One region of the Melissococcus plutonius ATCC 35311 genome, then DNA from elsewhere that is predicted to be linked to it. Evidence: predicted binding sites of a transcription regulator. Region 1 holds the regulator's gene; each other region holds the start of a gene.
The links. The regulator CtsR, encoded in region 1, represses protease genes until heat stress. The targets are predictions, from matches to a motif close to TTGGTCAAAAAAGGTCAAANA.
Positions count from the first base shown of each region.

Region 1 (11,270 bases):
TTTAATATTTCCAGGATAATCTAAATCATCCTCAATTTTTTTACGAATATTTCTCACTAAACGAATCGATTCAAGATCAGAAATTTCATCTGGTTTTACCATTACACGTACTTCTCTACCTGCCTGAACAGCAAAACTAGACTCAACACCAGCAAAGCTATTAGAAATATTTTCTAAATTCTCTAAACGTTTAATATAGTTTTCTAAAGATTCACTTCTCGCTCCAGGTCTTGCTGCAGATAAGGCATCTGCCGCAGCGACAAGAACAGAAATAACAGAAGTGGCTTCAACATCACCATGATGTGAAGCAATGGCATTAATGACCACTGGATTTTCTTTGTATTTTTCAGCTAGTTCTACACCAATTTCAACATGAGAACCTTCAATTTCATGATCTAATGCTTTTCCTATGTCATGCATTAAACCCGCTCGTTTTGCTAGTTGAATATCTTCGCCTAACTCAGCAGCTAAAAGTCCAGCTAAATTTGCTACTTCAATAGAATGATCTAAAACATTCTGTCCATAACTTGTTCTAAAATGCAAACGGCCTATAATCTTAATTAAATCTGGATGCATGGTATGCGCGCCTAATTCAAAAACAGCTTGCTCACCATACTCTCTAATCCTTTCATCCATTTCTTTTCTGGATTTTTCGACTATTTCTTCAATACGAGCTGGATGGATACGACCATCTTGGATTAATTTTTCCAAGGTCATGCGAGCAATTTCTCTTCTAATTGGGTCAAAGCCAGATAATACAACAGCCTCAGGTGTATCATCAATGATCAAATCGATACCTGTTAGTGTTTCTAATGTTCGAATATTTCGACCTTCACGGCCAATAATTCGACCTTTCATTTCATCATTTGGCAAAGCTACAACTGAAACAGTTGCCTCTGATACCGTATCTGCACCACAACGTTGGATTGCTAAAGAGAGTATATTCTTAGCTTTTCGATCCGCTTCTTCTTTTGCACGTTGCTCTGATTCCTTTATCATAACTGCTAGTTCATGATGTAATTCTTCTTCTGTTGTTTTTAAAATCGTATTTCTTGCTTCATCTTTTGATAATGAAGCAATATGCTCTAATTTTTTCTGTTGTTCATCAAGTAAACTTTCTACCTCATATTCTCGCTCCTCAATCAATTTCTGTCTAACACCAATGTTCTTTTCTTTTTCTTCCAGTGAGTATTCACGTTTTTCTAAAGAATCGTCTTTTCTATTCATTGTCTGTTCTCTTTGTAGTAAACGATTTTCTTGAAATTTTAGTTCTATTTTGTTTTCTTTTAACTCACTTTCGATTTCTGAACGATATTTCTGGTTTTCTTCCTTAGCTTCTAGCAACGCTTCTTTCTTTAAAGTTTCCGCTTCTTTTCTGGCATGTTTAAGAATTCCAGCTGCCGAGTTTTCTGCATTATCTATTGCCTTTTCATGACGAGATTTTGCGATGATAAACCCCAAACCAAGACCGACAATCAAACCGACGATAGCGAGGAGAATTATTGAAGTCATTATTCCACCTCCGTACTATCTATTACTGTTTTAATTTATTGTATTTATGTAGTTTTTTGATAAACTGAATTTAATTATCAATATGCCTACTTGCATATGTGTATTTGCACACAACTTTATTCTAATGTTTGTAGGGTAGTGTGTCAACTTAAAAAAGCCCTTTCCAACTATGAGAAACGTTTTAAAAAATCACAAAATAAACAAATTAAATAGCAATATTTCAGTTTTTTCAAATATATAGTAAAATAAAAAGCCATAACAAGCTAAAAAAAATTTGTCAGATTTTTCATAGCTTTTATTATGACTTAATTGAAATATACAACGATTAATCAATTTATAAATAAATTGTTTTTAGTATTTTTTAATATTATTCATCCAATGGGAGAGCTTCTTGTGCATCTGTTTTATCCGTAATATTGCCTGTTTCTTCTTTATTTGTTTTGGTTGAAGCATCTGTATCTGCATCTGTCTCAATACCAAAGGCCTTACGCACCTTTTTAGAAATTTCTTCCACCATCTCAGGATGTTCTATCATATAATTCTTAACATTTTCTCTTCCTTGACCAATTCGTTCTTCATTGTAACTATACCATGCGCCACTTTTATCAATAATATCTTGTTCGACAGCCATATCTAAAAGTTCACCTTCTTGTGAAATTCCTTGGCCATACATAATATCTACTTCAGCTACTTTAAATGGTGGAGCTACCTTGTTTTTAACCACTTTAATCTTTGTACGATTACCGACAATATCAGTTCCTTGTTTTAATTGTTCAGCACGACGTACTTCCAAACGAACTGTTGCATAAAATTTTAACGCACGACCGCCAGGTGTTGTTTCTGGATTCCCAAACATTACGCCTACCTTCTCGCGAATTTGGTTAATAAAAATAGCAATTGTTTTTGTTTTACTAATTGAACCGGAGAGTTTACGTAGTGCTTGTGACATTAATCTAGCTTGCAATCCTACATGACTGGCGCCCATTTCTCCATCAATTTCAGCACGTGGGACAAGTGCAGCCACAGAGTCAACGACAACTATGTCAATTGCACCACTAGATACCAAAGCATCCGCAATTTCTAAGCCTTGCTCTCCAGTATCTGGCTGTGATAGTAATAATTCATCAATATTAACACCTAATTTTTGGGCATATTGTGGATCAAGAGCATGTTCAGCATCAATAAAGGCAGCAGTTCCACCTTGTTTTTGTATTTCAGCGATAGCATTAAGAGAGACGGTTGTCTTACCAGAACTTTCAGGTCCGTAGATTTCAACGATTCTTCCTCTAGGATAGCCACCAACACCTAAAGCTACATCCAAAGCTAAAGAGCCACTAGGAACAGTAGCAACTTGCTGATCAGCCTTCTCTCCTAATTTCATAATAGAACCCTTACCAAAGTTCTTTTCAATTTTTTTTAATGCAGCATCTAAAGCTGTTTTGCGATCATCTGCCAATCGATAATCCTCCTTTGATCTATATAAAATCAATAATAATTTATTAACTATTAGCTATATCATAACTTTTCTAACTTGAAAAATCAAGGTAAATACGAACAAATATTCGCTTTCTTATTCTTTATTTAAAACTATCTGGCGAATAAGCGCTAAGCCTTGCATAACAGCATGTTGACGAACACTATTACGATCACCGTTAAACTGAAATGACCTAGCAAATGCTGTTTGGTTTTTCTGTGAAAATCCAATCCAAACTGTTCCAGCAGGTTTTCCTTCCAATGTTTTCTCAGCTACACCTGTAAATGAAATTGCATAATCAGTATTTGCTAATTGACGTGCGTGTTCTGCCATTTTTATGGCACAAATTTCACTAACTGTTCCATCATTTTCCAAGAGTTCTTTGGGAATATTTAAAAAATTTTCTTTGGTTTCTTCTGTATAAACAACAAATCCACCCTTAAAAATTTGAGATATACCACTAATTTCACCTAATGTACTTTGAAATAATCCTGACGTTAAACTTTCAGCCGCTGTTATTGTTTTTTGTTTTTCTTTTAATAAATGAGCAACTACCTTTGCTAAACTATTATTTTCTCCATAACCGTAAAAGTAACTCCCAACTTTTTCCATAATTTGTTTTTCTAATGAAAGCAGCATTTTATTACTTGTCTTTTCATCTGTTGCCTTTGCAGTCAAGCGTAAGGTTACTTCATTTGTTTTTGCATAAGGTGCAATGGTCGGATTTGTTTGCTGATCAATCAGTTCCTTCAATTCTGTAACTAATTGTGATTCCCCGATACCATAAAAACGTAAAACTTTGGAAAATAGTTGTTCTCTTTGAGGAAAAAGCTTTTCCAATAGAGGTCTAGCAAATTGTTGAAACATTGGCTGTAATTCATTTGGTGGTCCTGGCAATAATAAATAGTTCGTTTTATCATTCTCTATTAATGTACCTACAGCCAGCCCTGTTTGATTTTGTAATGTATAACCATCCTTAATTGTCAAAATTTGTCGTAAATTATTCTTTGTCATTTTTCTTTTAGACAGTTCAAAAAAATGCTGGAGATTTCTTAGTCCATCTTGATCTTCAATTAAAGATTTATGAAGATAGTTTGCAATTGTTTCTTTTGTTAAATCATCTTCTGTTGGTCCTAATCCACCACATAGAATAATCAAATCGCTACGTTTTTGTGCAATCTTTAAAAGCTGTGTCAATCGTTGTGCATTGTCACCAACAACTGTCTGGTAATATACCTCAATGCCTAAGGAAGCTAGTTCCTCTGATAAAAAGGTTGCATTTGTATTCACTATTTGGCCGAGTAAAATTTCTGTTCCTACTGCTATAATTTCTGCTTTCATGTTACTAGCTCCTTCCAAATAATATACGCATAATTCCTATGTTTTATTTTAGCATAATAAAACTTTATTAAAGATATTATGCTATAAGAATTTTTCATAATTTTAAATTATTTCATTAAAAATAAGACTGGAAAGGTACCTTTCCAGTCTTTGCTTTTTCACAAATTAAAAATTAATAATTCACTAATTAGTATTAATACTTATTTTTCCTTTCGAATCATATCACCTATAAAAACTTCGTGTTCAACAGGCATTGTTAAAATCATCATTGGATTAGGTGCTCGATCAATTAATTCTCCATCTTCATTGTACATGACAGTTACCGTTTGACTAAAATGTCTGAAGCCAGGTCCATAAAATTCAATTTTATCTCCTATACAAAAATGATTTCTTTGGCGAATGGTTGCTATTTTAGTTGTTTTATCATAAGCCATGACTTCACCAATAAATTTATATTCGGGAATTTTTCTTCTTGAACCAAAAAGTTGATCATCTTCTGTAGGTATATGATAATAAAAACCGGTGGATAGCTCTCTTTGAGCGACCTTCCAGAGTTCATCAATCCATTCTTGTTTACATTCATAATGGCTAGGATCTGAAATATAGGCGTCTATGGCAGTTTTATATACATTAGAAGCAGTTGAAACATAGTGAATCGATTTCATACGACCTTCAATTTTGAAACTGTCGATACCATTCTCAATTAACTCAGGAATATGTTGAATCATTGACATATCTACTGCACTCATTGAAAATTCTTCATTTGTATCATTATTTTCAATTAAACTATGTCGTTCATTCGTTCCAAATGGTATATCAAATAAATCATATTTCCAACGACAAGATTGTGAACAACCACCACGATTAGCATCTCGCATTGACATATGATTTGATAATATACACCGACCCGAATAGGAAATGCACATAGCACCATGAATAAATGCTTCTATTTCTATATCTGTATGTTCACGAATTTCTTTAATTTCTGTCATGGAAACTTCTCGGCCCAATACAACTCGTTCTAATCCTTCTTTTTTCCAAAATTCTAATGTTTCATAGTTTGTTGCTGATGCCTGTGTTGATAAATGAATAGGTAATCCAGGTGCGCTATTCGCACATACTTCAATCAGTGCAGGATCTGAAATAATAACTGCAGAAACACCAATGTTTTGTACTTCACGAAAAAAGTCCTCTGCACCTGATTGATTTCCTTCATGGGTAACCATGTTTGCTGCTACATAGACTTTTGCATCATGTTGCTTAGCAAAAGCTACTCCCTCAGCCATTTCTTCTGATGAAAAATTGCCAGCACGACTTCGTAAACTATATGCATTGCCACCAATATACACTGCATCAGCACCATAATGAATAGCTGTTTTTAATTTTTCTAACGTGCCAGCTGGTGCTAATACTTCTGGACGTTTAATTTGCTGATGAATCATCTTCTCACCTCTTTATTATTTAATTTCACCAGGATCTATATCAAAGAAACCTAAATCTAACCCTCGATTATTTGGATGTAATTGATTTATCTGTTCAACTGCTAATTGTGCTTCTAGTTGTGTCCAATTTTTATTTATTATTTTTTCCCTAGCTTGCACAAAAAGACTTGCAATAGACACAAAATTTTCTCCTGGTGTATAGATACCATCTAATTTCCAATGTGTATAATTAGAAGAAATTAGTTGATCTAACCTTCCCATTAAATTAATATCATTATTTGAAAAAATGTGGGTCCCATTACTGTCTTCATAAATAGAATAATGTGTATTTTCTTTTCTAGGTTCAGAAATAAATAACTCTCTCTCTTTATCTTTCAACTCATTAATTTTAGTAAAATTATAATAATTTTGTAAAAGTGGACGTTTAGAATGATGAATACAAGTAGCACCATATACCAAAATTTCTACAGGAATAGTTAATTTAGGAGAAATAGCTACCAATTCTTTATAAGGGACTTCCCTAGCTAAAACGGCACCAATGGCACCACGTTTTCCCCAAAAATTTATTTGTCTAGCATTAGTCACCAATGTAGCACCATCATAGATATAAGGAATTTTTATTTCATCTCTTTGCATGATAAAAATAACACCCGGATCACCAACTGTAAGCTGATCAACTTGAATATTTTGCAAAAATTCTAAATATTCAGAAATGTTTTTCATTTTGTCTGGATGCATAATTCCGTTAATAGCAACTGTCACTTTTTTTCCAGCAGTATGAGCTTGTTTCACAATATTTTCTTGTTCTAAACGAGAAAAAGAAGTAGGTAACCGTAATCCATATGTTTCTTCTCCTATGTATAATGTATCTATACCAACTTCTAATAATTTTTCTGCTTGTTCAACGGATTCAGCTGTTGCAATTAATTCGATCATAGTTTACCTCCCTTATAACTGTTTTATAGTATCATAGGTTGTCAAACTTTCCAAGTAGCGATAGTCATTTAAAAATTAGGCTAATAAGGTCTTAATTCGTTGTTTTTATTAATATATGAGTAGGAAATAAACGAAATGATTAAAATAATCATTTATCAAAATAAAAAGCATAGGATATACTCCCATGCTTCATAAACAAGTGTAATCTTACTAAATTGTTCCTAAAATTAAATAAAAATATTATAAATTAGGTTGTTTGAAAAACCTTTTCAGAAGTCGATTTATGAATAGTCATTGTAATTTTTCCTTTACTAGCTCCAATTGTGATTTTATCGCCTAAATGAACTTGTCCTGATAAAAGTGCCTCACTTAATCGATCTTCTATTTCTTTTTGTAAAGCTCTTCGGATTGGTCGTGCACCATATTCCTTATCAAAACCAGCATTACCAATTACATCAATTGCTGAAGGGGTTATTTTAATATGAATATCTTGTTCTTTCATACGTTGAATAATGGATAAGCTCATGATTTTTACAATTTCATGTATTTCTTCTTTGTTTAATGAATGGAAAACAATTGTTTCGTCAATTCGATTTAAAAATTCTGGTTTACAGGTCTTTTTTAGCTCATCTAAGATACGTTTTTGCATTGCAAGATGATCTCTACTTAAATCTTTTACATTAAATCCTACATTTTTTTCATCCCGAAGAGCAGTTGCACCAATATTTGAAGTCATAATTACAATAGTATTTCTAAAGTCTATCTTTCTGCCTTTTGAATCTGTTAGATGCCCATCATCTAACACTTGAAGAAGCATATTAAATACATCGGTATGTGCTTTTTCAATTTCATCTAATAAAACAACTGAATAAGGTTTTTGTCTAATTTTTTCTGTTAATTGGCCACCTTCTTCATAACCAACATAACCTGGAGGTGATCCGACTAAACGACTCGTATTGTATCTTTCCATAAATTCAGACATATCGACACGAATAAGAGCATCTTCACTACCAAACATTGCTTCAGCCAATGCTTTGGCTAACTCTGTTTTTCCTACACCAGTCGGACCTAAAAACATAAAAGAACCAATTGGTCGTTTAGGATCTTTTAAGCCACTTCTAGCTCGGCGAATAGCTTTTGAAACAGCTTTTACTGCTTCATTTTGTCCAACAACTCTCTTATGCAAAATAGACTCTAATTCTAATAATCGTTCACTTTCTTTTTTCTCTAATTGCTGCAAAGGAATTCCTGTCCACTGGGAAACAACTATTGTAACATCCTCTTCTGTTACCTGATTGCTATAACTTGTTGTGTCCATTGTTTCCATCAAAAAAGCATCATCAAGTTCTTTTAGAAGGTTCTTTTCTTTTTTATGCAATTGGGCCGCTTTTTCAAAATCAATCTCTTGAATTGCCGCCTCTTTTTCATCAACGATTTGTACGATTTTTTCTTGTAATTTTTGTGTTTTAGATGTTTCATTTGTCTTATCCAAACGAACTTTTGCTGCTGATTCGTCCATTAAATCAATTGCTTTATCAGGTAATTGTCGATCATTAATGTAACGTACTGATAGTTGAATAGCTGCATGTAAAGCCGCATCTGTAATTCGTACACCATGATGATTTTCATAACGAGGACATAATCTCTTTAAAATTTGTTCAGCTTCCTCTGTAGTTGGTTCATCTACCTGAATACGTGCAAATCGTCTTTCCAATGCTGCATCTTTTTCAATATATTTTTGATATTCATCTAAAGTAGTTGCACCAATAGTTTGCAATTCACCACGAGCTAGAGCTGGTTTTAAAATATTTGAAGCGTCAATTGCTCCTTCAGCACCCCCAGCACCAATCAATGTATGCAATTCGTCAATAAATAAAATCACTTGTCCATCATGATAAATTTCATCAATGACTTTCTTTAACCGATCTTCAAATTCACCACGATATTTAGTACCCGCTACTAAGGCCCCCATATCCAACATCATTAATCGCTTATCCTGCATATCTCTAGGAACTTCACCATTAACAATTTGCTGTGCTAATCCTTCTGCAATAGCGGTTTTCCCGACTCCAGGTTCACCTACCAAAACAGGGTTGTTTTTTGTTTTTCTACTTAATATTTGAATTAATCGTCTGACTTCCTTTGATCTGCCTATTACAGGATCCAGTTTATTTTCATTTGCTAATTTAGTTAAATCTCTGGCCAAAGAATCCAATATAGGCGTTCCCTTTGTTGCCTTTCTTTGTCCTAATTGAGTGTTGCGACGATTTGCAGCATTATTTAATTGTTCATCTGTAACACCCATTTTTTTTAATAGTAATTGACGTATCTTTGATAAACTTAAATCCAAATTTAATAAAATTCTAGCAGCAAGAATATCTTCATCTCTAAGGAGCCCTAATAAAATATGTTCTGTACCAATGTGGGTGGATCCAAGACGCTTAGCTTCTTCACCAGCATAAGCAAAGATTTGTTTTACACGTGGAGAATAAGGCAGATAGGTTTCATCAGAATAATTATCTACTATGCCATATCCTGTTAAATGTTCAATTTCATCTTTTAATTCTATTTTATCTGTATTTAACTGACGAAGTACCTTCCCAGCAATACCATTTGTTTCAGTTACTAGAGCTAATAACAGATGTTCAGAACTAACAAATTTTTGTTTAAAGTATTTAACTTCATTTTGAGTAATTGCAAGGACATTTTTTGCACTTTCTGTAAATAATTCATCCATATCTCTATTCCTCCTCATAACTCAATCTCTCTAAAAATGAACACATCAGTTGTGCTCTAATTTTCTCTTCATCTTTTTGGAAATTCTCTAAAACAGATCTGCTTAAAACGGAAAATATCAAGTTCCCTTCTCGTTTTGTTACTATATTTTCTTCATATAGTTTCTGTATAACAATTAAAGCATCCTTTTCTGTTAAATACTCTCCAACTAGTTGCCTTAATTGTTTTAAATACTGATGATTATCCGTAATTTGTATTTTGGCAATCCGAATGTATCCACCTCCACCCCGTTTACTTTCTACAGCATAACCTCTTTGAATTGTAAAACGAGTGTTAATTACATAATTAATTTGAGAAGGTACACAATTAAATAGATGGGCCATTTCTGCTCGCCTAATTTCAATTTTATTGCTTTCTTTTAATATCTTTTTTAGATATGCTTCAATTAAATCTGAAGTATTTTGATTACTCATCGTATTCATCCTTTTTCCTTGACTAATACTGACCATAATTATACCGAACTTTACCTATTTAATAAAGAAGTATGCCTAAATAAAAAAGAAGAAGTAATAAACTTCTTCTTTAAACTAAGATCGGGAAGACAGGATTCGAACCTGCGACCCCTTGGTCCCAAACCAAGTGCTCTACCAAGCTGAGCTACTTCTCGGAATTATGTAAGATTTTATTTATATATATAAAAAAACTACGCGCCCAAGAGGAGTCGAACCCCTAACCTTTTGATCCGTAGTCAAACACTCTATCCAGTTGAGCTATGGGCGCATCTATGCCGAGGACCGGAATCGAACCGGTACGGTGATCACTCACCGCAGGATTTTAAGTCCTGTGCGTCTGCCAGTTCCGCCACCCCGGCGTTTTGTTGCTCTTTCCTAAAGCGGAAAACGGGGTTCGAACCCGCGACCCCCACCTTGGCAAGGTGGTGCTCTACCACTGAGCTATTTCCGCATCCTTCGATGCCGGCTAAAGGACTTGAACCCTCGACCCTCTGATTACAAATCAGATGCTCTACCAACTGAGCTAAGCCGGCCTCTTTATATACGGGTGAAGGGACTTGAACCCCCACGCCTTGCGGCGCTAGATCCTAAATCTAGTGCGTCTGCCAATTCCGCCACACCCGCATGTCTTCCTGATGAGCCGTACAGGGCTCGAACCTGTGACCCTCTGATTAAAAGTCAGATGCTCTACCAACTGAGCTAACGGCTCGCTTCTTCTTAATGGAGGTTAACGGGTTCGAACCGCTGACCCCCTGCTTGTAAGGCAGGTGCTCTCCCAGCTGAGCTAAACCTCCAATGACTTGCGTGGCAACGTCCTACTCTCACAAAGGGAATCCCTTCACTACAATCGGCGCTAAAAAGCTTAACTTCTGTGTTCGACATGGGAACAGGTGTATCCTTCTCGCTATCGTCACCACACGGGTCTTTCTTCTTTGAATGAACATGTTGCTCACTCAAAACTGGATTTGAAGTCAATCACTACCGTCTACCTTTTTTGGTTAAGTCCTCGACCGATTAGTATCAGTCCGCTCCAACCATCACTGGCCTTCCACTCCTGACCTATCTACCTGATCATCTCTCAGGGGTCTTACTTTCTTAAAGAAATGGGAAATCTCATCTTGAGGTGGGCTTCACACTTAGATGCTTTCAGCGTTTATCCCTTCCCTACATAGCTACCCAGCTGTGCCCTTGGCAGAACAACTGGTACACCAGCGGTAAGTCCATCCCGGTCCTCTCGTACTAAGGACAGCTCCTCTCAAATTTCCTACGCCCGCGACGGATAGGGACCGAACTGTCTCACGACGTTCTGAACCCAGC
Region 1 covers NC_015516.1:296,735-308,004, reverse strand. Annotated here, with positions in the region: gene rny (ribonuclease Y) at 1-1,512, opposite strand, end outside; gene recA (recombinase RecA) at 1,880-2,968, opposite strand; gene MPTP_RS01355 (competence/damage-inducible protein A) at 3,083-4,327, opposite strand; gene MPTP_RS01350 (peptidase U32 family protein) at 4,528-5,769, opposite strand; gene MPTP_RS01345 (peptidase U32 family protein) at 5,785-6,705, opposite strand; gene MPTP_RS01340 (ATP-dependent Clp protease ATP-binding subunit) at 6,953-9,442, opposite strand; gene MPTP_RS01335 (CtsR family transcriptional regulator) at 9,447-9,914, opposite strand; tRNA gene MPTP_RS01330 (tRNA-Pro) at 10,035-10,108, opposite strand; tRNA gene MPTP_RS01325 (tRNA-Arg) at 10,148-10,221, opposite strand; tRNA gene MPTP_RS01320 (tRNA-Leu) at 10,227-10,312, opposite strand; tRNA gene MPTP_RS01315 (tRNA-Gly) at 10,333-10,404, opposite strand; tRNA gene MPTP_RS01310 (tRNA-Thr) at 10,414-10,486, opposite strand; tRNA gene MPTP_RS01305 (tRNA-Leu) at 10,496-10,577, opposite strand; tRNA gene MPTP_RS01300 (tRNA-Lys) at 10,590-10,662, opposite strand; tRNA gene MPTP_RS01295 (tRNA-Val) at 10,675-10,747, opposite strand; rRNA gene rrf (5S ribosomal RNA) at 10,756-10,871, opposite strand; rRNA gene MPTP_RS01285 (23S ribosomal RNA) at 10,948-11,270, opposite strand, start outside.

Region 2 (11,270 bases), 370 kb from region 1:
AGCAAAGAATGCTTACTTAACACAAGAACAAACCCTTGATCGGAAGGCCCGTGAATTATTTTTATCCATTGAAATTGAAAAACATTATTCTAAAAAAGACATATTGGCGATGTATTTGAATAAATCTTATTTTGGTAATGGTGTCTGGGGTGTAGAGGATGCTGCACATAAATATTTTGGTGTTAGTGCTAATGAAGTAACACCTGGTGAGGCAGCAACATTGATAGGAATGCTTAAAGGACCTAACATCTATAACCCAATTGACTACCCAGAAAATGCCAATCATAGACGAAATACTGTATTGCAGTTAATGGTTTATAATGGCAAATTGGCTCAAAAAGAAGCAGATAGCGAAGCTACAACGAATTTAGCAACATTATTAAGAGATGATTATACAGAATCAACTTCCGATTACCGATATCCTTATTATTTTGATGCAGTCATTGATGAAATTGTTAATAATTATAATATCAAAGAAGAAGATCTACTGAATAATGGTTATAAGATCTATACTTCTTTGAATACAAATTATCAAAAAGCAATGGATACAACCTATGCAAATAATACTTTATTTCCAGAAAATGCAGCAGATGGAGCAATGGTACAGAGTGGTTCTGTGGCTGTTGACCCTAAAACGGGAGGAGTCCAAGCAATTGTAGGTGGTAGAGGAGAGCATGTTTATCGTGGATTTAATTATGCCACACAGGGGAAACGACTACCAGGTTCTTCACTTAAGCCAATCTCAGTTTATACGCCTGCTTTAGAGGCTGGTTATAAACCAGATAGTATTTTAGAAGATCTTCCGCAAAGCTATTATCCCGCACAGAATTATAGTCGAACGTATAGCAATGAAGTACCGATGTATCAAGCTTTAGGAGAGAGCTTAAATTTACCTGCAGTTTGGTTGCTACATAAAATTGGGATAGATAAAGGCTATAGCAAAACAGAAAAATTTGGCATACCATTGACAGAAAAAGATCGCTATTATGGGTTAGCTCTAGGTGGATTAAATAAAGGTGTCTCACCGATCACGATGGCAGGAGCTTATACTGCCTTTGCTAACGAGGGGGAGAAGGTTACACCCCATCTGGTAACAAAAATTGTAGACTCAACCGGTGCAGTTGTTGAAGATAATAAAAAGGTCAAAAAAGAACAAGTGATTACCAAAGATGTAGCGGATGAAATCAATAGCATGTTACTAGGTGTTTTCAGCTCAGGTAGTGGCGTTCATGCTGCACCGGCTGGTTACAAAATGGCTGGAAAAACAGGAACAACTGAAACGAGCTTTGACAGTAGTAAAACAAATGATCAATGGGTCATTGGATATACACCAGAAGTCGTTATTGCCACATGGTTAGGTTTTGAAAAAACCGATAAATCACATTATCTTGAAGGTAGCAGTGCGACCTATGCTTCTACTGTATTTAATAGTCAGGCAAGTGGAATTTTACCGCATACCAAACAAGCATCTTTTGATGTTGCAGATGCTTATACGACCCATGGCAAGATGGTTTCAGCTGCGGATGAAGATGATAGTATTAATAATGATGAGTGGAAAGAGGATGTAAAAAATATCGGAGATAGGGTAAAAGAAGGTGTAAAAGATATTAAAGGTAAAGTCAAAGAGAATTTTGGTGAACAGATAGATGACAAGCTAAATAAAGCAAAAGATAAAGTCAAAGATGTGATTGGTGGCTTTTTGGGACAATAATTAGTTTAAAAACTTCTTATGGAATGATAAAATAAAGAAAACGATTAGAAATGAGGAAATCTTGTGAATAATATTTATGATACAGCGAATCAACTTGAAAAAGAGATTTATGAATTAGCTGAATTTAAAGCATTAAAAGAGACTTATAGTGAAATGCAAGCAGATGAAGACGCCTATGGGTTGTTTAAAGAATTTCAAGAATTTCAACAAAAATTACAAGAGAAACAAATGAGTGGGGAAGAATTTACTGAAGAAGAGACAACCAAAGCACAAGAATTAGCAACAAAAATACAAGCTACAGAAATAGTTGATAAATTGATGCAAAAAGAGCAGGCATTAAGTACTGTGATAAATGATCTTAATCGAATTATTATGACACCAATTCGCAATCTATACAATGACTAACCAAATACGAATAATTTAATTCTTATTTAGGAAAAATCTATTTTATTTAAAATAGCCTACCTTCAAAAAACACCTATTTTTGAAGATAGGCTATTTATTTTTCATTTACTTTGTTTGTAATAGAGCACTTTTAATAAAATAATTTCATTATTAATAAGTTTTTGAAAGAAAAAAATCTATTGAAAAATTTATTTAATAAATTTTTCAATAGAAATATTTTCTATTCCTTAGTTGCTTAGGATTTTGTTTCATCTGTTTGATTATTTGTCGAATTTTTTAGGTCAGCCGTTGCTTTTTTTGCTTTTGATTCTTTTTTCGTGATAACGATATTTTTATCTTTATCTAGTTTGGCTTCTAATTCCTGAACATCTGGATATTCTAAATAGTATTCTGCAATACCGTCTTCAATTTGTTCTTGTACAATTCGTCTTAGTGGACGAGCACCCATTGCCGGATTATAACCAAGATCAACTAATTTTTCTTTAACATTTTTAGGAATTGTGATATTTAATTTTTGATGTTCAAGCGAACAATTGACGTCATCTAACATTAAACTGACAATTGTTAGTAGGTCCTTCTTGTCTAACGACTTAAATTCAATGATACCATCGAAACGATTTAAAAATTCAGGTGTAAAGAAATTATTTAATTGCCCAAGTACAGAACGTGTAATTCCCTCTCTTGCTGCTCCAAATCCTACATTGGCTTCAATCTTTCCACTACCAGCATTACTTGTCATGATAATAATGGTATCTTTAAAACTAACTGTACGACCTTGAGCATCAGTTAATCTTCCATCATCTAAAATTTGTAAGAAGACATGTAAAACATCAGGATGGGCTTTTTCAACTTCATCTAATAGAACTAAACTATATGGATTACGACGAATTTGTTCTGTTAATTGGCCAGCTTCTTCATAACCAACATAACCTGGCGGTGAACCAATTAATCGAGATACACTATGTTTTTCCATATATTCACTCATATCGAAACGAATCATAGAATTATCAGAACCGAAAAGTTCATAAGCCAATTGTCTTGCTAATTCGGTCTTCCCAACTCCAGTTGGTCCAACAAATAGAAAAGAGCCGATTGGGCGATTTTGTTTTCCTAAACCAACACGATTCCGTCGAATCGCCTTAGCAACTCTGTCTACTGCATCATCTTGTCCAATAACATGTGCTCTCAAGTCATCTGATAAATTCTTCAATTGTGTCTTTTCTTTTTCTTTTAATTCACCGACAGGAATTCCTGTTCGTTCTTCAACGATTCCCTCAATAACCTTTTCGTCAATGGTTGGTGCTTTTTCATCGCTGACTTGCTGGTTTTTCATTGCTTGGAGTTTATTAATCTGATCTCTATAGTAAGCAGCTTTTTCAAAGTCCTCTTCTGCTGAAGCTTTTTGCTTTTGTTGTTCAGCTTCAGTCAACCTATTTTCAATAGTTTTTGGATCAGCTACATGGATGGTTAAATTCATTTTTGAACCAGATTCATCCAATAAATCAATCGCCTTATCTGGTAAGAAACGATCTTGGATATAACGATTTGATAATGAAGCAGCTGCCTCAATCGCATCATCTGTATATTTTACATGATGGTAAGCTTCATAACGTTTTTGAAGACCTTTTAGAATCTTAATCGTTTCGTTAATTGTTGGTTCATCTACACGAACAGGTTGCAAACGACGCTCTAATGCTGCATCTTTTTCAATAACTCGGTATTCATTTAGCGTAGTTGCACCTACCATTTGTAAATCACCACGTGCCAGTGCCGGTTTTAAGATATTTCCGGCATCTAAGTTTCCTTCACCAGCAGTACCAGCGCCAACAATTTCATGAACTTCATCAATAAATAGAATGATGTTTTCAGATTGTGTCACTTCATCAATTAAGTTCTGCATTCTTTCTTCAAACTGACCTCGAATCCCTGTTCCCTGAACTAGAGAAACAACATCTAAACGAATGACTTCTTTTCCTAATAACTTTTGAGGAACATCCCCATTTATAATTTTTTGAGCTAAACCTTCTACAACTGCCGTTTTACCAACACCAGGTTCACCAATTAAAACTGGATTATTTTTTGTTCGACGATTTAATACTTCAATAACACGTTGAATTTCTTGATCACGCCCAACAACAGGATCAATATTTCCTTGCCGTGCAGCTTCTGTGATATTAAAACCATATTCACCAAGCATGCCATCGTTTTCGTTGCCATTATTTCTTGGTGGTTGACCATTATTAAAGTTGTTGTTATTTCCACCAGATTGTGTAGGAGGCGTTTGTGGTTCGTTTGGTATACCTCCTTGTTGCATCTGATGAGATAGCGAACGGTATAAATCATCCAAACTTCCAAAGCCAAATGGATCTTGTGGACCCATTGTTGGTTGGTTATTATTTGCTTGTGCTTTTAATCTTTGATAACAATTTTGACAATAGTCTAGCTGTTTTCTTTGACCATTAACATTTGCATATAAATGAATTGTTGCTTCATTTTGTTTACAATTTTGACAAAGCATGTACTAGAACACGTCCTTTCACTCGTAAGATTGGTAGATAAAAATGATCTAACATTCCTGCATTTCATAAAGGTCAAACCAACATTGACCATTTTTGACCTTTGAAACTATTATAGCATTTTTCATTAGAGAAGCAAGTATTTCAACTTAGAAAAAATAAAATTTTTGCAGACAAATCACATTTTTTTTATTAAACTAGTACCTAAAAGATGAAACTAAAATATAGAGGGGAAAATTGAATAAAGATGGATAAAAATACTTCTATAGAAGAAAAAATTGCTGCTTTAAAAAATGGAGACATTCAGGAAATCATTGTGACACCAGATACCTTTTTAGCTTTTAGAGAAGTATGGAAAAATTTGCCAGATAAAAAGAATATTGTTGGTGAAGCTAGCTTAAATGGCACAATTATTTATCGGTATAATAAAAATACGAACTAAAATTTTTAATCTTTTATTCCTTTATTAAAATAAGTTAAAAGTGTTGTATATCCTTAAAAAAAATGGTAATCTTAGTGATTGAAAGGGTCCTTTTTATTGACCATTAAAAACGAAACGGTCTTAAAAGAAAACCCTAACATAAAAATTATTTAATGATTATGAAGGAGACCGATTTATATGGAAAAGAAAGAATTTCACATTATAGCAGAAACAGGTATTCATGCACGTCCAGCGACATTGTTGGTACAAACTGCAAGCAAATTCAATTCTGATATTAATCTAGAATATAAAGGAAAATCAGTAAATCTTAAATCTATTATGGGTGTTATGTCTTTAGGTGTTGGTCAAGGCTCTGACGTTACCATCACGGTTGATGGTTCTGATGAAGCGGATGCAATTTCATCTATTATGGATACAATGAAAAAAGAAGGATTGTCAGAATAATGTCTGAGAGATTAACGGGAATTGCAGCTAGTGAGGGTATTGCTATTGCAAAAGCTTATATGCTTGTTCAACCAGATCTATCTTTTGATAAAAAAACAGTGAGTGATAATCAAGCCGAAGAAAAACGTTTGGATGATGCACTAGCTGAATCAACAAAAGAATTGAATATTATTCGTGATAAGGCAGCAAAAAATTTGGGTGAATCTGAAGCCCAAGTTTTTGATGCTCATTTGATGGTTTTGTCAGATCCTGAAATGGTAGGTCAAATAAAGCAAAAGATTCAAACGGATAAGATAAATGCTGAAGCAGCTTTAAAAGAAGTAAGCGATATGTATGTTAGCATGTTTGAGGGAATGACAGATAACGCTTATATGAAAGAGCGGGCAGCTGACATTCGTGATGTTGCTAAACGAATTTTAGCACATCTTCTAAATGTTACTTTGCCTAGTCCAGCTATGATTGACGAAGAAGTAATTGTAGTTGCCCATGATTTAACACCAAGTGACACTGCACAGCTGGATCGTAATTTTGTAAAAGCTTTCGTTACAGATATTGGCGGGAGAACATCACATTCAGCAATTATGGCACGATCTCTTGAGATTCCAGCGATTGTTGGAACAAAAGAAATTACGCAAAAAGCAAAAGCAAATGAACTTTTGGCAGTAGATGGGATAGACGGAGATGTTATTCTTGCTCCATCAGCTGAACAACGTGCTGAGTTTGAAGATAAAAATAAAGCTTATAAAAAACAAAAAGCAGAATGGGAAAAATTAAAAAGTGAAAAAACAATCACTTCTGATGGCAAACATTTTGAATTAGCTGCTAATATTGGTACACCAAAAGATTTAGAAGGTGTAAATAACAACGGTGCTGAAGCAATTGGTCTGTACAGAACAGAATTTTTATACATGGATTCATCGGATTTTCCAACAGAAGATGATCAATACACGGCTTATAAGACTGTGCTTGAAGGAATGGATGGAAAACCAGTTGTTGTTCGTACGATGGATATAGGTGGAGATAAGAAACTTCCTTATCTTAAATTACCAGAAGAAATGAATCCATTTTTAGGTTACAGAGCTTTACGTATTAGCTTATCTGATTTGGGTGACGATATGTTTAGAACTCAGTTACGTGCTTTATTACGAGCTTCTGTTTATGGTAATTTACGTATCATGTTTCCAATGGTAGCGACATTGAAAGAGTTTAGAAAAGCAAAAGCAATTTTTGAAGAAGAAAAACAAAATCTTGAAAATAAAGGTATTGAAGTTTCTCAAACGATTGAGGTAGGAATTATGATTGAAATTCCGGCCGCAGCTGTTTTGGCAGATAAATTTGCCAAAGAAGTAGACTTTTTCAGTATTGGCACCAATGATTTAATCCAATATACAATGGCAGCAGATCGTATGAATGAACGCGTTTCCTATTTGTACCAACCTTATAATCCATCAATCCTGCGTTTGGTGAAGCATGTTGTTGAGGCAGCACATGCTGAAGGAAAATGGGCTGGTATGTGTGGTGAAATGGCTGGAGATCAAACAGCTGTACCGCTATTAATGGGAATAGGTTTAGATGAGTTTTCAATGAGTGCAACCTCTGTCTTAAAAACTCGTAGTTTAATGAAACGTCTAGATACTAAGAAAATGACTGAACTTTCAGAACGTGCATTGAATGAATGTGACACAATGGAAGAAGTTGTTGAATTGGTTAAAGAATATACAAAATAATTAAAAATTTCAAATAAATAGCTTAAACAGAAAAGTTGATGAATATATTATGTTCATCAACTTTTCTTTGTCTTCAAATCTATTTCAGATAAATAGATTTAGAGAATAAATTGAATAGGTTAAGCTAAGCTTCTTTTATTGCCTGTTGCAACGTTTCTAATGTGAATAAGAAAGATATCTTGATAAAATGATTTATTTAAAAAATTAATTATTATAAGTATATAGTTTATCTTTTTGTTGAATGACTATTTTAGCAAATAACATTCATCGACCATAAATTTTGAAATTATATGATTGAATTTACTACAGATTGTATTAATAATAGCCATTTAAATTACAATTATAATATTGAAATTTTTTGATTATTTTGAGTATTATTTGTTTTTTCTATTGAATAACAGCTTTTTATTTAAAAGATTTCCTTTAACTTAGTATAATAAAAATGAAAATAAAAGTTATTAAGGTCTTATACTTAAGGAAAAGGGGCAGGAGATTGAAAAAGACAAACCAACTTTATTCAGTAAAACAATTGATCCGTCCAACATTGAATGAATTGAAAACCAATCTGTTGGATTGGTTATCTTTTGTACGTATTGTTAGTTCTCCTGTAAATTATTGTATTAATAAAGGAGAATTACAAGAATTTGATTTAATTGCCATTCAAGCATTTATTCATTCATTGGTTGATCAAAAAGAGATCCAAATAAAAATTAATAGTAAAACTAGTGAATTTCAACTTTCTGTAACAGAGCAAACAATTGTTGAACAAACGATTTTAGATAAGACAACTTTTACAGAGTATCGAACTATCATTGAAGATTATTTTGAAGATCGGTTAACACAATCAGGTATTTATGGTTATATGCGTTCATTTGATGAGTTTTTATTTAATAATACAGAAAATCCTAAAGAACGAACTTTCGATGAAAGTGATGAATATAAATCATTGCCCAAAAGATATAACGAAGAAAAGGAAATTATTGTAGATTGCAATCAATTAACAGGTTATGATTTATATTATAATGACTTATGCTTTACTTCTTGTTGGAGGATGTATTACTCTACACATTATTACCAATTGATACCAAAACAAATTTTTAAGGAAATTCAACAAGTACAGGCAGTAGAAGAATTAGCGAATGATTGGATAAAAATTACTTTGTATAATGATCCGTTTAATTGGGATAAATCAGTTAATTTGTCTTATCAACGTCTATTTAGAGATCAATTAGGGTTTGATCAATTGACATGGACAAATGGGATTGGTGTTTTGCGTGAGCCTTATATTGAATTTATTTTTGTTGATACGATTATTCAAACGATTCAATATCAAAATGATCAATTTCAACCAACAACAAAAAAACAAGCTACCTACTTTGCGATTAAAAGCTTTGAATTAAAAAGCAATAGTTATTTTGAAAATCAAACAAAGGGTGTATTGAATGCACAAGCTTATTTTCCATGGATTGATGAGAAAAGAGAAAGGATGATGAATTATCGCGTCTTAAATCCTGAATTAGCCATTGATAATGGCTTGGCTGCCTATGAATTTTATATTCGTCAATTTTTAGAAATTAATGTATTGGATGAACAATATAATTCTTTTTTGGCTATCTTACGTTTTTATTTGCCTGGAGCTTCACTTGAAAGTTTACCATTAGATCGGTTATATAACAGACTCAATGATACAACCATAAAAAATATAAAGAAGAAAGAGAAAACAACGAGTTTTGATTTAAAAAAAGGAACAAATCATCTGCAAGTTGTTTTTACTGATTATGAACAACTAAAAGAAAAAATGGATATAGAAGAAATTGTTGAAAATAAACAGAGATGAAAATAATAGAAGATTATTTTATTATATTTACATTCGTAGTTAAAGTGTAAGAAAGATAGAAAAAAATTATTGATAATTCTATCCCTTAATTCTGTAATATGCATGCCTAAAATAATTGCTGATTAAACAAGTAAAAAAGACCATTTGAAATCTTTCGTTTTTAAACGATTGATTTTTCAAATGATCTTTTTAGTTTGAAAAGTTTATTCACTATTATTTATTTTAGTTCAGATATTTAAGCTTCCTTGACAGGTTTTTTAATAAAACCTAAAACAATAGAGGAAATAACCGCACCAACCAAGACAAATAATAGATATAATATTGGATGATTTAAAAGTAAGGCAACAAAGATGCCACCGTGAGGAGCGAGCAAACGAATACCAAAACTACCCACCAATGCTCCAGTTATTGCTGAACCAATCACAAAGCTTGGAATCACTCTTAGTGGATCAGAAGCAGCAAATGGAATAGCTCCTTCTGTAACAAAAGATAGGCCCATAACTAAGTTTGTTAATCCTGCATCTTTTTGATCTTTTGTAAATTTATTTTTAAAGAACAAGGTGGACAAGAAAATTGCAAGTGGAGGTACCATCCCACCAGCCATTACAGAAGCCATTACAATACTACCACCTTGAGTAATTGTTGAAGCAATAGAAGCTGTACCAAATACATAGGCAGCCTTGTTAATAGGACCACCAAGATCAATAGCCATCATGCCAGCTAACAAAGCACCAAGCAGTGCAGCATTAGCCCCGTTTAGACCTAATAAAAAGTGATTTAATGCATCATTAACAATTTTCATAGGGATATTAACAAGCAACATTAACCCACCAGCAATTAACAAACCAAATACTGGATAGAAGAGAATTGTCTTAATACCATCAAGTGATTTTGGTAATTTTTTAAATAAGAATTTCAAGAAGACAATAACATAACCAGCCATGAAACCACCAACTAGTGCACCTAAGAATCCAGCGCCACCTGTAATAGCTAAGGCACCTGTTGCAAAACCTGCAATTAACCCAGGTCGATCAGCAATACTGGAAGCAATAAATCCAGCAAAAACAGGTAACATAAATCCAAAAGCAGAATTCCCAATTTCATTTAGAATAGCTGCTGGTTGATTATACTTACCTAATTGACTTAACTGATCATGTGGAACACCTATAAATTGATCAATCATGAAAGATAGGGCAATTGCAATTCCACCACCAATAACAAATGGAAGCATATGTGAAACGCCATTCATCAAATCCTTATAGATACGAGAACCAATAGAACCTTCTGCAGAAGCACCCTCATTATTTACTGATTTTTCACCACTTCCATGAAAAATGGGTGCCTTTCCATTAATAGCTGATTGAATCAATTCCTCCGGTTTCCGAATACAATCACTTACCGGACAGTTGATTAAAGGTTTTCCATCAAAACGATCCATCTCTACTTTTTTATCTGCAGCGACAATGACCCCGTCTGCTTGACGAATTTCTGCTTCTGTTAAACGATTCTTAACTCCTTCAGAGCCATTTGTTTCTACTTTTATAGGAATACCTAATTCCTTTGCTTTTTTCTTTAAAGCATCTTCAGCCATATAGGTATGAGCAATACCAGTAGGACAAGCAGTGACAGCAACAACATATTTTTGTTTTTGATCAGATGTTTGTTTTGTATCACCTGTTTGTTTACTTTTTTCTTGTTCTTCTTCTTTTTTCTTTTCTTCTTCAGCTTGTTGAAAAAGTGATTGAACTTCATCAGGTGTTTGTGCTTCTTTTAATTTAGTAACAAAAGTAGGATCAATTAATAAACGCGACAATGCAGCTAAGGCTTGTAGATGCGTGTCATTTGCCCCTTCTGGTGCAGCAATCATAAAAAAGAGATAGACAGGTTGCTCATCTAGAGCAGCATAGTCAACACCCTTTTTACTTTTGGCAAATAAAACGGTTGCTTCTTTTACCGCACTATTTTTTGCATGCGGCATGGCAATGCCTTCCCCTAATCCTGTAGATGTTTGTGCTTCCCGAGCTAAGATTCCTTTTTTATATTTATCAATATCTGTAATTCTTCCTGTTTCGTAGAGCTTTTGAACCATCTCATCAATTGCAGTTTCCTTAGTTGTTGCTTCTAAATTCATAATCATTGCATCTTTAACGAGCAAATCTTTGATGTCCATGAATATTCCTCCCTAGTA
Region 2 covers NC_015516.1:670,695-681,964, forward strand. Annotated here, with positions in the region: gene MPTP_RS02845 (PBP1A family penicillin-binding protein) at 1-1,711, shown strand, start outside; gene MPTP_RS02850 (YlbF/YmcA family competence regulator) at 1,775-2,116, shown strand; gene MPTP_RS02855 (ATP-dependent Clp protease ATP-binding subunit) at 2,352-4,634, opposite strand; gene MPTP_RS02860 (hypothetical protein) at 4,880-5,074, shown strand; gene MPTP_RS02865 (phosphocarrier protein HPr) at 5,252-5,518, shown strand; gene ptsP (phosphoenolpyruvate--protein phosphotransferase) at 5,518-7,245, shown strand; gene MPTP_RS02875 (hypothetical protein) at 7,739-9,082, shown strand; gene MPTP_RS02880 (PTS fructose transporter subunit IIABC) at 9,318-11,252, opposite strand.
Region 2: a site for CtsR is predicted at 4,716-4,736, ahead of MPTP_RS02855 (ATP-dependent Clp protease ATP-binding subunit). Genes of this name have one in related genera too.

Region 3 (11,270 bases), 610 kb from region 1:
TAAAAGAAATTTAAGGCAACTGATGCCAAAATTGCATAGACAATTGAAACAGAAAACTTAGTTGTATATTCATGAATTGGAACATCATCAAGCAACTTTTTCATGGAATCCCTCACTTATTTTATATCTTTTTCTTCTATTATACTGATTTTTCTAAAAGAAAAAAGTCCGAAAAAAATATTTCAATTATTTTCCTCTTATTTTTAAACTGCATCGTTATTTTTATCAATACGCAAATCAATTTGAATGGTGTTCGTTTTTAAATGGTCAAAGTTGCCTATTTTTTTAAAAAATGATATAACAATAAGTGATTGAACAAATTCATTTTTTATTAAATGTTTAATTAATTATTATTGATTACCAGTTAATTAATTAAAATTAAATTACAATTTCAATTTATCTATTTTAATTGATTGAGTATTTTCCTTTTAACCCATATTCAAATCATAGAACTTGATAGATCAATTAAACGAATAAACTAATTTTCATGAAATGAGGAATCTGAATGAAATTAACATTTGATGATAAGTATGAGAAAATAATTTTCTACACATTGATCATTTTCGGTGTATTTGTTTTTGGTGTTAATTTTATTCGGTCTTTTACTTCACACGATTTTAATCAATATATGCTCTTAACTTTAGAAATGTTTCTAGGAATTGGCACTCTTTTTGTTCCTTTCTTGTTTACTATGCTAACACAATTGGTTTTTCCAAAGACTATTCGGCTTTATTATTGGTTTTTTATTCTGATTTCTGTCTTTTTAGGTATTGGATTACGTTTAATTGTTTATATTTCATTTTGGGATAAAATTTTACATCTATTTAGTCCGATTTTGCTAGTTGCACTTGGCTATTCATTGACAAACTTTTTTTTAAAGGATGTTTCTTTGAAAAAAATTAATCCTTGGTTATTTCTATTTATTGGTTTTTCCTTTGCAGGTATTTGTGGTGTTTTTTGGGAATTTTGGGAATTTATTTGGGATGGATTGATAGATTTAAATTTGCAAAGATATATGACAGAATCAGGCATTCCCTATGTGGGTCGTGCAGCCTTAATGGATACCATGGAAGACTTGCTAACAAACACTGCTGGTTCGCTCATATTAACTACCTACAGTTTTACACAAAGGCATAAACCAAATTATTTTAAATCTTATGCATTTTATAAAAGAAAATAACTCCCATAATTTATCCTCAAAATTTTTGTTTAAGATAACAAACAGTTTAGTCAAAAATCATAAATTATTTCTATTCTTAACCAAATCAATTGAAAAGTACATTTTGCTCATAGTATTCTTGATTCAACTGATTATCCATCAATAAACAAGATGCACTTAAACATAAAATAATTTTTTAATTTTTCTAAAATATCTTTAATTGCTTGGCATAAACTAACTATTAAAAAATGAATTACAATCAAGCATGAAAAAAGACACAAAAGAAAGGTAAATTTAATTTTACTTTCTTTTGTGTCTTTTTTCTAAACTATCTATAAAAAATAATAAATAGTCAAAATACAATGATCATAATCGTTTTACATGCATTTTATATTCTTTTTTCTAAATTTACAATTAGTCAATTTTTCTCCATCAATTATTATTCTTCTTTTATTGGTACATTTTGAAATACCAACTGATTGTTTAACAAAGCAATTGTTACTTTCGTTTTTGGTAATACACTCCCTGAAATGATTTCTTTTGCTAAAGGTGTTTCTATCTCTTTTGTAATGAATCGTCGTAATGGTCGGGCACCATAAATAGGATCATAGCCTTTCTCCGCAATCCAAGTTTTAGCATCAAGAGAAATATCTAGGAAAATTTCTTGTTGTTCAAGTCTTTTTGCTAGTTGTTCAATCATTTTATCAATAATTTGTTTAACATCTGCTAAACTTAAAGGCGTAAATAAAATGGTATCATCAATTCTATTTAAAAATTCAGGCTTAAATTGACCTTTCAATAGAGCTAACACTTGTTCTTTTGCATGATCAGAAATCTTTCCATCAGAGGTAACTCCCTCAAGCAAGAATTGAGAGCCAATATTGCTTGTCATGATCAAAACAGTATTCTTGAAATCAACGATTCGTCCCATTGAATCTGTTAAGCGACCATCATCAAGAACCTGTAGGAGTAAATTAAAGACATCTGAATGAGCTTTTTCTATTTCATCAAATAGGATAATTGTATAGGGATTACGTCTGACTGCCTCTGTCAATTGACCTCCTTCTTCATAACCTACATAACCAGGAGGAGCACCTACCAAACGAGACACATGATGTTTTTCCATATATTCACTCATGTCAATTCGTACCATATGTTCTTCAGAATCAAATAAGTTTTCTGCTAAAGCTTTTGCTAATTCTGTTTTTCCAACACCAGTCGGTCCTAAGAACAAGAAAGATCCTAGCGGACGATTTGGATCTTGTAACCCAGCACGTGCACGAATGACGGCATCACTTAAAGCATCGACTGCTTCATTTTGTCCCATAACGCTTTGATGAAGTGTTTCATTTAATTTGATTAATTTTTCTCGTTCTCCTTCAACAAGTTTGGTGATTGGAATGCCAGTTAATCGGCCAATTACCTGAGCAATTTCGTTTTCTGTGACAGATTCCTGAACCAATTTTGCAGTATTCGTTTGATTTTTTTCTTCAAGTATTTTTAATTCTTTATCTAGTTGAGGGATTGTTCCATGGCGCAAAACAGCTGCCTGTTCTAAATCATAGTTATTTTCTGCTTCTTCCAATGCGTGCTTTGCTTTTTCAATTTCAGCTCGTTTACTACTAACACTGTTTATTTCTTCTTTCTCTGTTTCCCACTGCATTTTTAATGTATTTGCCTCTTCACGTAGTTCTGCTAATTCAGCCCGTAAAACAGCCAAACGTTTTTGACTAGCAGAATCGGACTCTTTCTTTAATGCTGCTTCTTCAATTTCTAATTGAATTAAACGTCTGGTTATCTGATCCAATTCTGTAGGCATTGAATTCATCTCTACTCGAATCGTTGCACAAGCTTCATCGACTAAATCAATGGCTTTATCAGGCAAGAAACGATCCGTAATATAACGATTTGATAAACTAACTGCAGCCACCAAAGCATTATCATGAATATTTACACCATGATGAATTTCAAACCGCTCTTTTAATCCACGTAAAATGCTAATTGTATCCTCAACTGTAGGTTCTTTGATCAATACACGTTGGAAACGTCGTTCTAACGCTTTGTCTTTTTCCATATATTGACGATACTCATCTAGGGTTGTTGCACCAATTAAATGAAGCTCTCCCCGTGCTAACATCGGTTTTAATAAATTTCCAGCATCCATACTACCCTCTGTTTTTCCAGCACCAACAATCGTATGAATTTCATCGATAAATAAAATAATTTGACCTTCACTTTTTTTAACTTCTTTAAGAACAGACTTCAAACGTTCTTCAAATTCACCTCGATACTTAGCACCAGCAAGCAATGCTCCCATATCTAAAGAAAAAATCGTTTTATCTTTTAAATTATCAGGAACATCTTTTCGGACAATTCGTTGAGCCAATCCCTCAACAATAGCTGTTTTTCCAACACCCGGTTCGCCAATTAAAACGGGATTGTTTTTTGTTTTACGAGATAAAATCCGAATAGTATCCCGTATTTCTTCGTCTCTACCAATAATTGGATCTTGTTTTCCAGTTTTGATTTGTTGGATTAAATCAACTCCATACTTTTCCAAAGCTTTATATTGTTCTTCTTGATTTTGGGAAGTCACACGTTCTCCTCCTCTCATTGATTCAATTGTTTGTTTGATTGTTTTTTCATTAATACCACTATGTAATAAATATTTCGTTAATGAATACTCTTTTAAATGCATTAATGCAAGCAGCATGATTTCAGTTGATAGATAATCGTCTTGAAAAGCAATCGCTAACTGATTTGCTTCATTTAGTAAACGAAATAAATTTTGACTTATTACTTGACCATATTGAATATTTTTACCTTCAACACTCGAATAGGTATTTAGAACTTTGTCAACTTCTTGTTCAAAGGCATCCATATCTATGCCACTATCCACATAGAAATTTCGCCCAAAATGATTGGGTTGTAAAAAAACTTTCCACAAATGTGCAATGTCGATTTCTTGGTGATGACGGACATTTGCAATTTGTTGCGCTTCAGAAAATGATTCTTGTAATGCTGTTGTCATTTTTTCAATATTCATTTAGTTCCCTCCCACTTTTTCAATAAAAAGGTTAAAAACTCCTACCTAGATGGTTTTATTTTTAATTCTTCTAAAACTATTTCTATAATAGCTAATTAGTCAAAAAAGGTCAAATTATTTTGGAATTATTTATTATAAGAATAAATAAAAATAAAAAGATGAATATTTATAAAATCAACTACTTAAATTTTTATATCCTTTTAACCTAACTTTAAAAATTACTTTTATCTTTTCATCTGTTCAGAATAAAAAATAGAAGTATAAATCAGATTGATTTATACTTCTATTTTTTATCATTTTCTTTTTACCTAGATTATAGCAGATCACCAAAGTGATGGATATAAATTTTTTTGATAAACATGACTAACAATAAGTAAGCTATGACCGTTGCAATAAGTAAAGCAAAATAACTCATTGGTAAGGCAGCTAATCCTAATCGTTGTCCAAACATTGTAAACGGTAAAATCGTTCCAATCGCAATTCCTATTGTAGTAATACTAGTAACCATTAATGAAGCATGGCTTTGTAAAAATGGAATCTTAGGCGTTCTTAGTGCGTGAATGACTAGCGTTTGTGACCATAGAGATTCAATAAACCAGCCGGCATGAAAAACAGCAATAAATAATAATTGTTGCTTAGGAGTTAAATCATGATAATTACCTCCAGCTATTTGAGGACAAATCACAAAGTACATAGCGATATAGGTAGTAATATCAAAAATTGAGCTTGTTGGACCAAGCCAACGAATAAAGGAACCAATCGTATTAGCTTCCCATTTTTTAGGTTGTTCAAGATATTCTGAATCAACATTATCCCAAGGGATAGATGTACAAGAAATATCATAAATTAAATTTAAAAATAGCACTTGAAGTGGCAACATCGGTATAAATGGCAAAAAAGTGCTAGATACGACAACAGAAAACATATTTCCAAAATTGGAACTAGCAGTCATTTTAATATATTTCATAATATTTCCAAATGTTTTTCTTCCAGATAAAATTCCACGTTCTAAAATCATTAGGTCTTTGTCTAAAAGAATAACATCTGCTGATTCCTTAGCAATATCAACAGCTGTATCCACAGAGATTCCAACGTCAGCCGCCTTCATTGCGGGTGCATCATTAATGCCATCTCCCATAAAGCCAACGGTATGACCAGCTTCTCTTAAAATCTCAACCAATTGTGTTTTTTGCTGTGGAGTCAATTTTACAAAAATATTATTTTTTTCGACTGTTTCCCTTAATTCTGTTTCGTTCATCTTAGCTAATACATTACCACTAATCACTGTTTCATTTCCTAAGCCGACCTGTTTACAAACGGCTTTTGTAACGAGTCCATTGTCACCAGTTAATACCTTAACACCAACACCATGCTTTTTCAAAGCTTTTAATGCTGCCTGTGTCGTTTCTTTTGGCGGATCAAGAAAAGCAAGATAGCCAATTAAGACCATTTCATTTTCATCTGAAATTGAGAATTCACCTACAACACCTGGATTAGTTTTTTGTGAGACAGCAAGTACCCGTAATCCATCACCATTCAGTGTTTCTACCGTTCTTAAAATTTCTTTCTTTAATTCCTCTGTTAATGGTGCCACACTACCTTTATAATCAACAAATGAAGAGACTTCTAACATTTCTTCAACTGCACCCTTAGTGATCATTTGTGTTTTACCATTTTTGTCTTCAATAACAACACTCATACGACGACGTTGAAAATCAAAAGGAATTTCATCTACCTTTTTATAATCTTCTGATTGTATGGTTAAATGGTCTTTGGCTGCATCAATAATAGCAATGTCTAAAAGATTTTTTAATCCTGTTTGATAATAACTATTGAAAAAGGCGTGTCGTAAAACACGATCATCTTCCGTTCCATTACAATCCAGATGATATTCTAAAATAACTTTATCCTGGGTTAAAGTTCCTGTTTTATCTGTACACAAAATATCAATTGCACCAAAATTTTGAATGGCATTCAAATTCTTGATAATGGTGCCCTTTTTAGCCATAGCAGAAGCGCCTTTAACTAAGCTTGTTGTAACAATCATTGGCAACATTTCTGGTGTTAATCCAACTGCAACCGAAACACTAAACAAGAATGCTTGCAACCAATCTCCCTTTGTTAAGCCATTAATGATAAAAACAATAGTAACCATAACAGCCATAAAACGAATAAGTAGCCAAACTGTTTTACTAATACCAATCTCAAAACTAGTTTGAGGAGATTTGTCACCGACGTCTTGAGAAATTTTGCCGAATAAAGTATCATTTCCTACCGAAATAACGATACCTTGGGCACTTCCACTGATAACATTACTACCCATAAAAACAATATTCTCATAATCGGTTTCTACACCATCTTCTTTTAATTCATAGTCTGTTCGTTTTTCGACTGGATAGCTTTCACCTGTCATAGCGGCTTGTGAAACAAATAAATCTTTGGTTTGGACTAAGCGAATATCTGCTGGAATCATATCTCCCGCTGATAAATGAACCATATCACCACATACGATTTTTTCAATTGGAATCTCTTGAAATTTTCCTTCTCTACGAACAGCAGCAGTTACTTTTACCATATTATTCAATTTTTCAGCTGCTTGTGTAGAGCGGACGGACTGAATAAAAGTCATCGTACCACTAACAGCAATCATTACTAAAATAATAATAACACCCACTAGATCTTTATCCTCAGGTGCAGCTAAAACATACCCAGTGACAAAAGAAATCACTGCTAAAATCATTAAAATAACCGTAAAGGGTGTTATATAAGCTTTAATTGCTTGAATAATTATTGGTGTTTTTTCACCATGTTCAATAATATTCTCACCATATTTTTCTCGTGAAGTTGCAATTTGTTGGTCGCTCAATCCATCTGTCGTTATTTGGAAAGTTTCTAAAATTTTATTTAGTGGATTTTTCGCAAAAAAATGATAATCTCTTTTTGGTATATGTTTGTATTCTAAATTTTTATCCAAATGCTTGCCCTCTTCTCTTCTAAGAATTTATTTAATCCCCTTACCTATGTTATGAATAACGGGCTTGCGAGAAAAGAAACAGTGATCAATCAAATAACTTAGAGAATTTGCTTGGAAAATAAACAAATAACACAAACCTATTGATAACTATATTTCTTATTAACAAGCCCTTCTTCAGACTACTGTCATCCATCTATTTCCATCTCCTTTATAAGCTATTTGATTTTAATCAAATTTATTAGTTTTCTATTCCGTAAAAGGCTTTTTACCATTTATCATGGTTCAATTTTCTGATTCATTAATAAGAATAAGATTGAAAAAATCATTAATCTTTTCAAAAAAATTATCAGTTATTGATAAAACAAAAAAGTCTTTCACAAAATAGCGAAAGACTAAACAAGTCAAAACAATATAATAAATAAAAATAGAAAAAACCAATTTTCGATTCTATCGTTGAGTTTTGACACTATACAACGTAAAAAGTTTAAACTTTTAGCTACCTTAAAAAAAGCCTTAAATCGACAATTTCTGTTCTACCCATTGGTGTCTCTCGACGTTTTTGGGCAGTAGCCTATGTTTGTATAGGAGTCTCGCCTAACAAATCTATTCAATTTTCCAACCTAGAAAATTGTAGCATACTTTATTTTTCTTGTCAATTGTCTAAAAATTACTTTCAGGTAAATAGAATAAAAATTTTGGCTTCTTTATTTTCTTCTGTTAGCTTATACAATACCAATAATTTGATCAATTGGACGTCCATATGCCTCACCAAATGAATTTAAGTGCATAAGTAAATGATAAAGTTGATAGAAAGGCACACGAAGCTGCCAATCTTTTTCAAGTGGATAATAATAATTGTATGCCTGATAAAATGGTTCTGTAAACCCGCCAAATAATAAACTTATTGCCAAATCAATTTCACGGTTTCCATAATAAACAGATGGATCAATAAAAATTGGTTGTTCATTTTTATCACCAAATAAATTGCCATTCCAAAAATCGCCATGAAGTAAACTAGGTTTTATTTCTAATCCTTGCCATTTATTTACAAAGTTTTCTATAAACTGATTACAAGCATGTTCCCGTTCTTTTGACCAATGTCCTAATTCTTTTGCTCGTTTTATTTGTGGTTGTAAACGTTGATTAATAAAAAAATCTAACCAATTATCAGACCAAGTATTTAATTGTGGTAGTTTTCCCAAAAAATTGTCATTTTCAAATCCGAAACGGTCAGCATGTTGTTCATGTAAATGAGCAAGTTCTTCCCCTGCTTCTTTTTGTGAAAAACTATAAGCACTTATATATTCAATTAATAGGTAGTTAATTTCTGCATTTTTACCAATTTGATAAACCTTTGGTACCTTAACCGTTTTTTCTAATAACTGAAGACCTTGTTTTTCACATTCAAAAAAATTTTGAGGTGCCTTTCTTTGTAATTTTAAAACATAGTCTTGTTCCTTTGTTTCAACGTAATAAACTTTATTTGTATCACCACCGGAAAGAGCTCGCATTTCTAAAATAGGCAATTTCAAAACATCTTGCCAATTTTCTTTATTCATTTTATCCCTCCTATGAAAAAGCTTATCTTTTCTTATAACCCTATCATTTTTTAAAACAGACGAATAAAAACAACTAGCCCTTTATTTCAACTAAAAACAAAAATAGTTCATTCCAGCCAAACAATGAAAAAATTCTTTCATCTTTTTAACAAGAACAAACTATTTAAGTATTCATAACTTCATACCAGTAAATTTGCATTACCTCAATACATGACTTTTATTAGATACATTTTCTATGCTTAGATTAAATAAACAATTACTATGAGAAATAAATTTTTAACTACTTAACTATTTTAGTAATTAAATTTTTACTTTTTTGTTAGTTGTTTGCTTCTTAATTGACCACACGCAGCGTCAATATCTGTCCCATGTTCTTTTCTTATTACACAATTAATACCGTTTTTCTTTAGAATATCATAAAATTTTAACACACTTGCCTTCTCACTACGACAATACTGATCATGTTCATTTACAGGATTATAAGGAATTAAATTAACATAAGCTAATTTTTTCTTATCTTTTAATAGGTCTGCTAATTCTTGTGCATGTTCTGGATAATCGTTTACTTTTTGAAGCATAATATATTCGAAAGTGACTCGGCGATTGGTTTGTTCAATATATTCGTCAATAGTTTGCATTAATTTTTCGATAGGAAAAGTATGATTGATGCGCATAATGGAAGATCGAATTTGATTATTCGATGCATGCAGTGAAATAGCCAAATTTACTTGCAAACCAGTTTGTGCAAATTTTTTAATTTGTGGAACCAACCCACAAGTAGAAACAGTCAGATGTCTCGCTCCAATTGCCAGTCCTTTCTCATCATTAATGATTTGAATAAACTGCATTAATTGTTCGTAATTATCAAAAGGTTCTCCAATTCCCATAACTACTACATGGCTTACTCTTTCTCCTAATTTTCTCTGATCAAAATAACGTTGAACCATCATGATTTGAGCAACAATTTCACCTGCAGTCAAGTTTCTATTTTTTTTCAATAAACCACTAGCACAAAAAGTACAGCCCATATTGCAGCCAACTTGTGTTGTAACACAGACAGATAGCCCATATTCTTGACGCATTAAAACTGTTTCAATCATATTTTTATCAGGCAATTCGAACAAATACTTAACTGTTCCATCTTTAGCTTCTTGAATAATCGTCTGACGTAATACTTGAATAACAAAGTGCTGATCCAATAACGAAATGAGTGTTTTTGATAAATTTGTCATATCTTCAAACGATTCAACACGTTTAATATAAAGCCATTCCCAAACTTGATTTGCACGAAATTTCTTTTCCCCATTTTCTAGAAACCAATTTACCAATGCTTCTTTTGTTAATCCATAAATTGTTTGTTTTTGCATGATATCTTTCTCCATTTCTTTATTCCATCTGTTGCCATAACAAGCTAGCTTGCTTTACTATAATATATGCCATACATCAATATTTTGAACAAAAAATTGATTTTATTGACTTATTTTTTGCTAGTTATCTTTATTCTTGCTAATTAAAAAATTTGAAATAAATTTTTTATAAAGACATTCCTAACAATCATTTAAATGAATGACTAATATTTTTATTACATTTAAAATCCTAAAAATATACGTAGAATAATATTTTTATCTGCCTAGTCTATAATTTTAGCTACATGCAATTATAAATACTTAGGAAGAAAAAGTAACCCTAATTCTGTTAATAAGAAAAATTTTATTAAAATAATTAACAAACAAAAATGTAAAGCGATCTATTTAACTTGATAGATCGCTTTAATTATATTGTTCAGTATTAATTTAGCTTAAAATAAATGGTTTTTATTTAATTAGATTGCTAGTTTGTTAACTATAGAATGGCACCTTCAAATGGGCGTTTCTGTATTGTTTGTTGACATTTCTTCCACGGTTGCCTCTATCAATACCTTCCTTGGTTTACTTCCCTCAGAAGGTCCAATAATGCCACTCGCCTCAAGTTCATCAACCAACCGAGCAGCTCGATTATAGCCAATTCGAAATCGGCGTTGCAATAAAGAAATGCTCGCTGTCTGCATTTCAACAACTAGGTTTTTAGCTTCTTCATATAAATCATCTTTTGGTTGTGAATGATTAGATGCTTCATTAGTCGTTTCCTCTTCTGGCATCATATTTTCCTGATATTCAGCTTCTTGTTGTTGGGTTACAAAGGAAACAAGTTTTTCAACTTCATGATCAGAGATAAACGCTCCCTGAATTCGAATCGGTTTATTTTCACCCATTGGTAAAAATAACATATCGCCGCGTCCCAATAACTTTTCTGCACCATTAGTATCAATAATTGTTCTAGAATCTGTTCCGCTAGAGACAGCAAAAGCCATCCGTGAAGGAACATTGGCTTTAATAATACCTGTAATAACATCAACACTTGGACGCTGCGTTGCTAAAATCATGTGAATTCCAGCAGCTCGTGCCATTTGGGCTAGTCGAATAATTGCATCTTCTACTTCATTACTAGCCACCATCATTAAATCAGCTAATTCATCAACAATGACAACAATAA
Region 3 covers NC_015516.1:911,708-922,977, reverse strand. Annotated here, with positions in the region: gene MPTP_RS03915 (YitT family protein) at 1-104, opposite strand, end outside; gene MPTP_RS03910 (LTA synthase family protein) at 506-1,180, shown strand; gene clpB (ATP-dependent chaperone ClpB) at 1,599-4,205, opposite strand; gene mgtA (magnesium-translocating P-type ATPase) at 4,519-7,179, opposite strand; M-box (ykoK) riboswitch at 7,618-7,788, opposite strand; gene MPTP_RS03895 (fructosamine kinase family protein) at 7,902-8,738, opposite strand; gene rlmN (dual-specificity RNA methyltransferase RlmN) at 9,047-10,105, opposite strand; gene MPTP_RS03885 (DNA translocase FtsK) at 10,597-11,270, opposite strand, start outside.
Region 3: a site for CtsR is predicted at 4,301-4,321, ahead of clpB (ATP-dependent chaperone ClpB). Genes of this name have one in related genera too.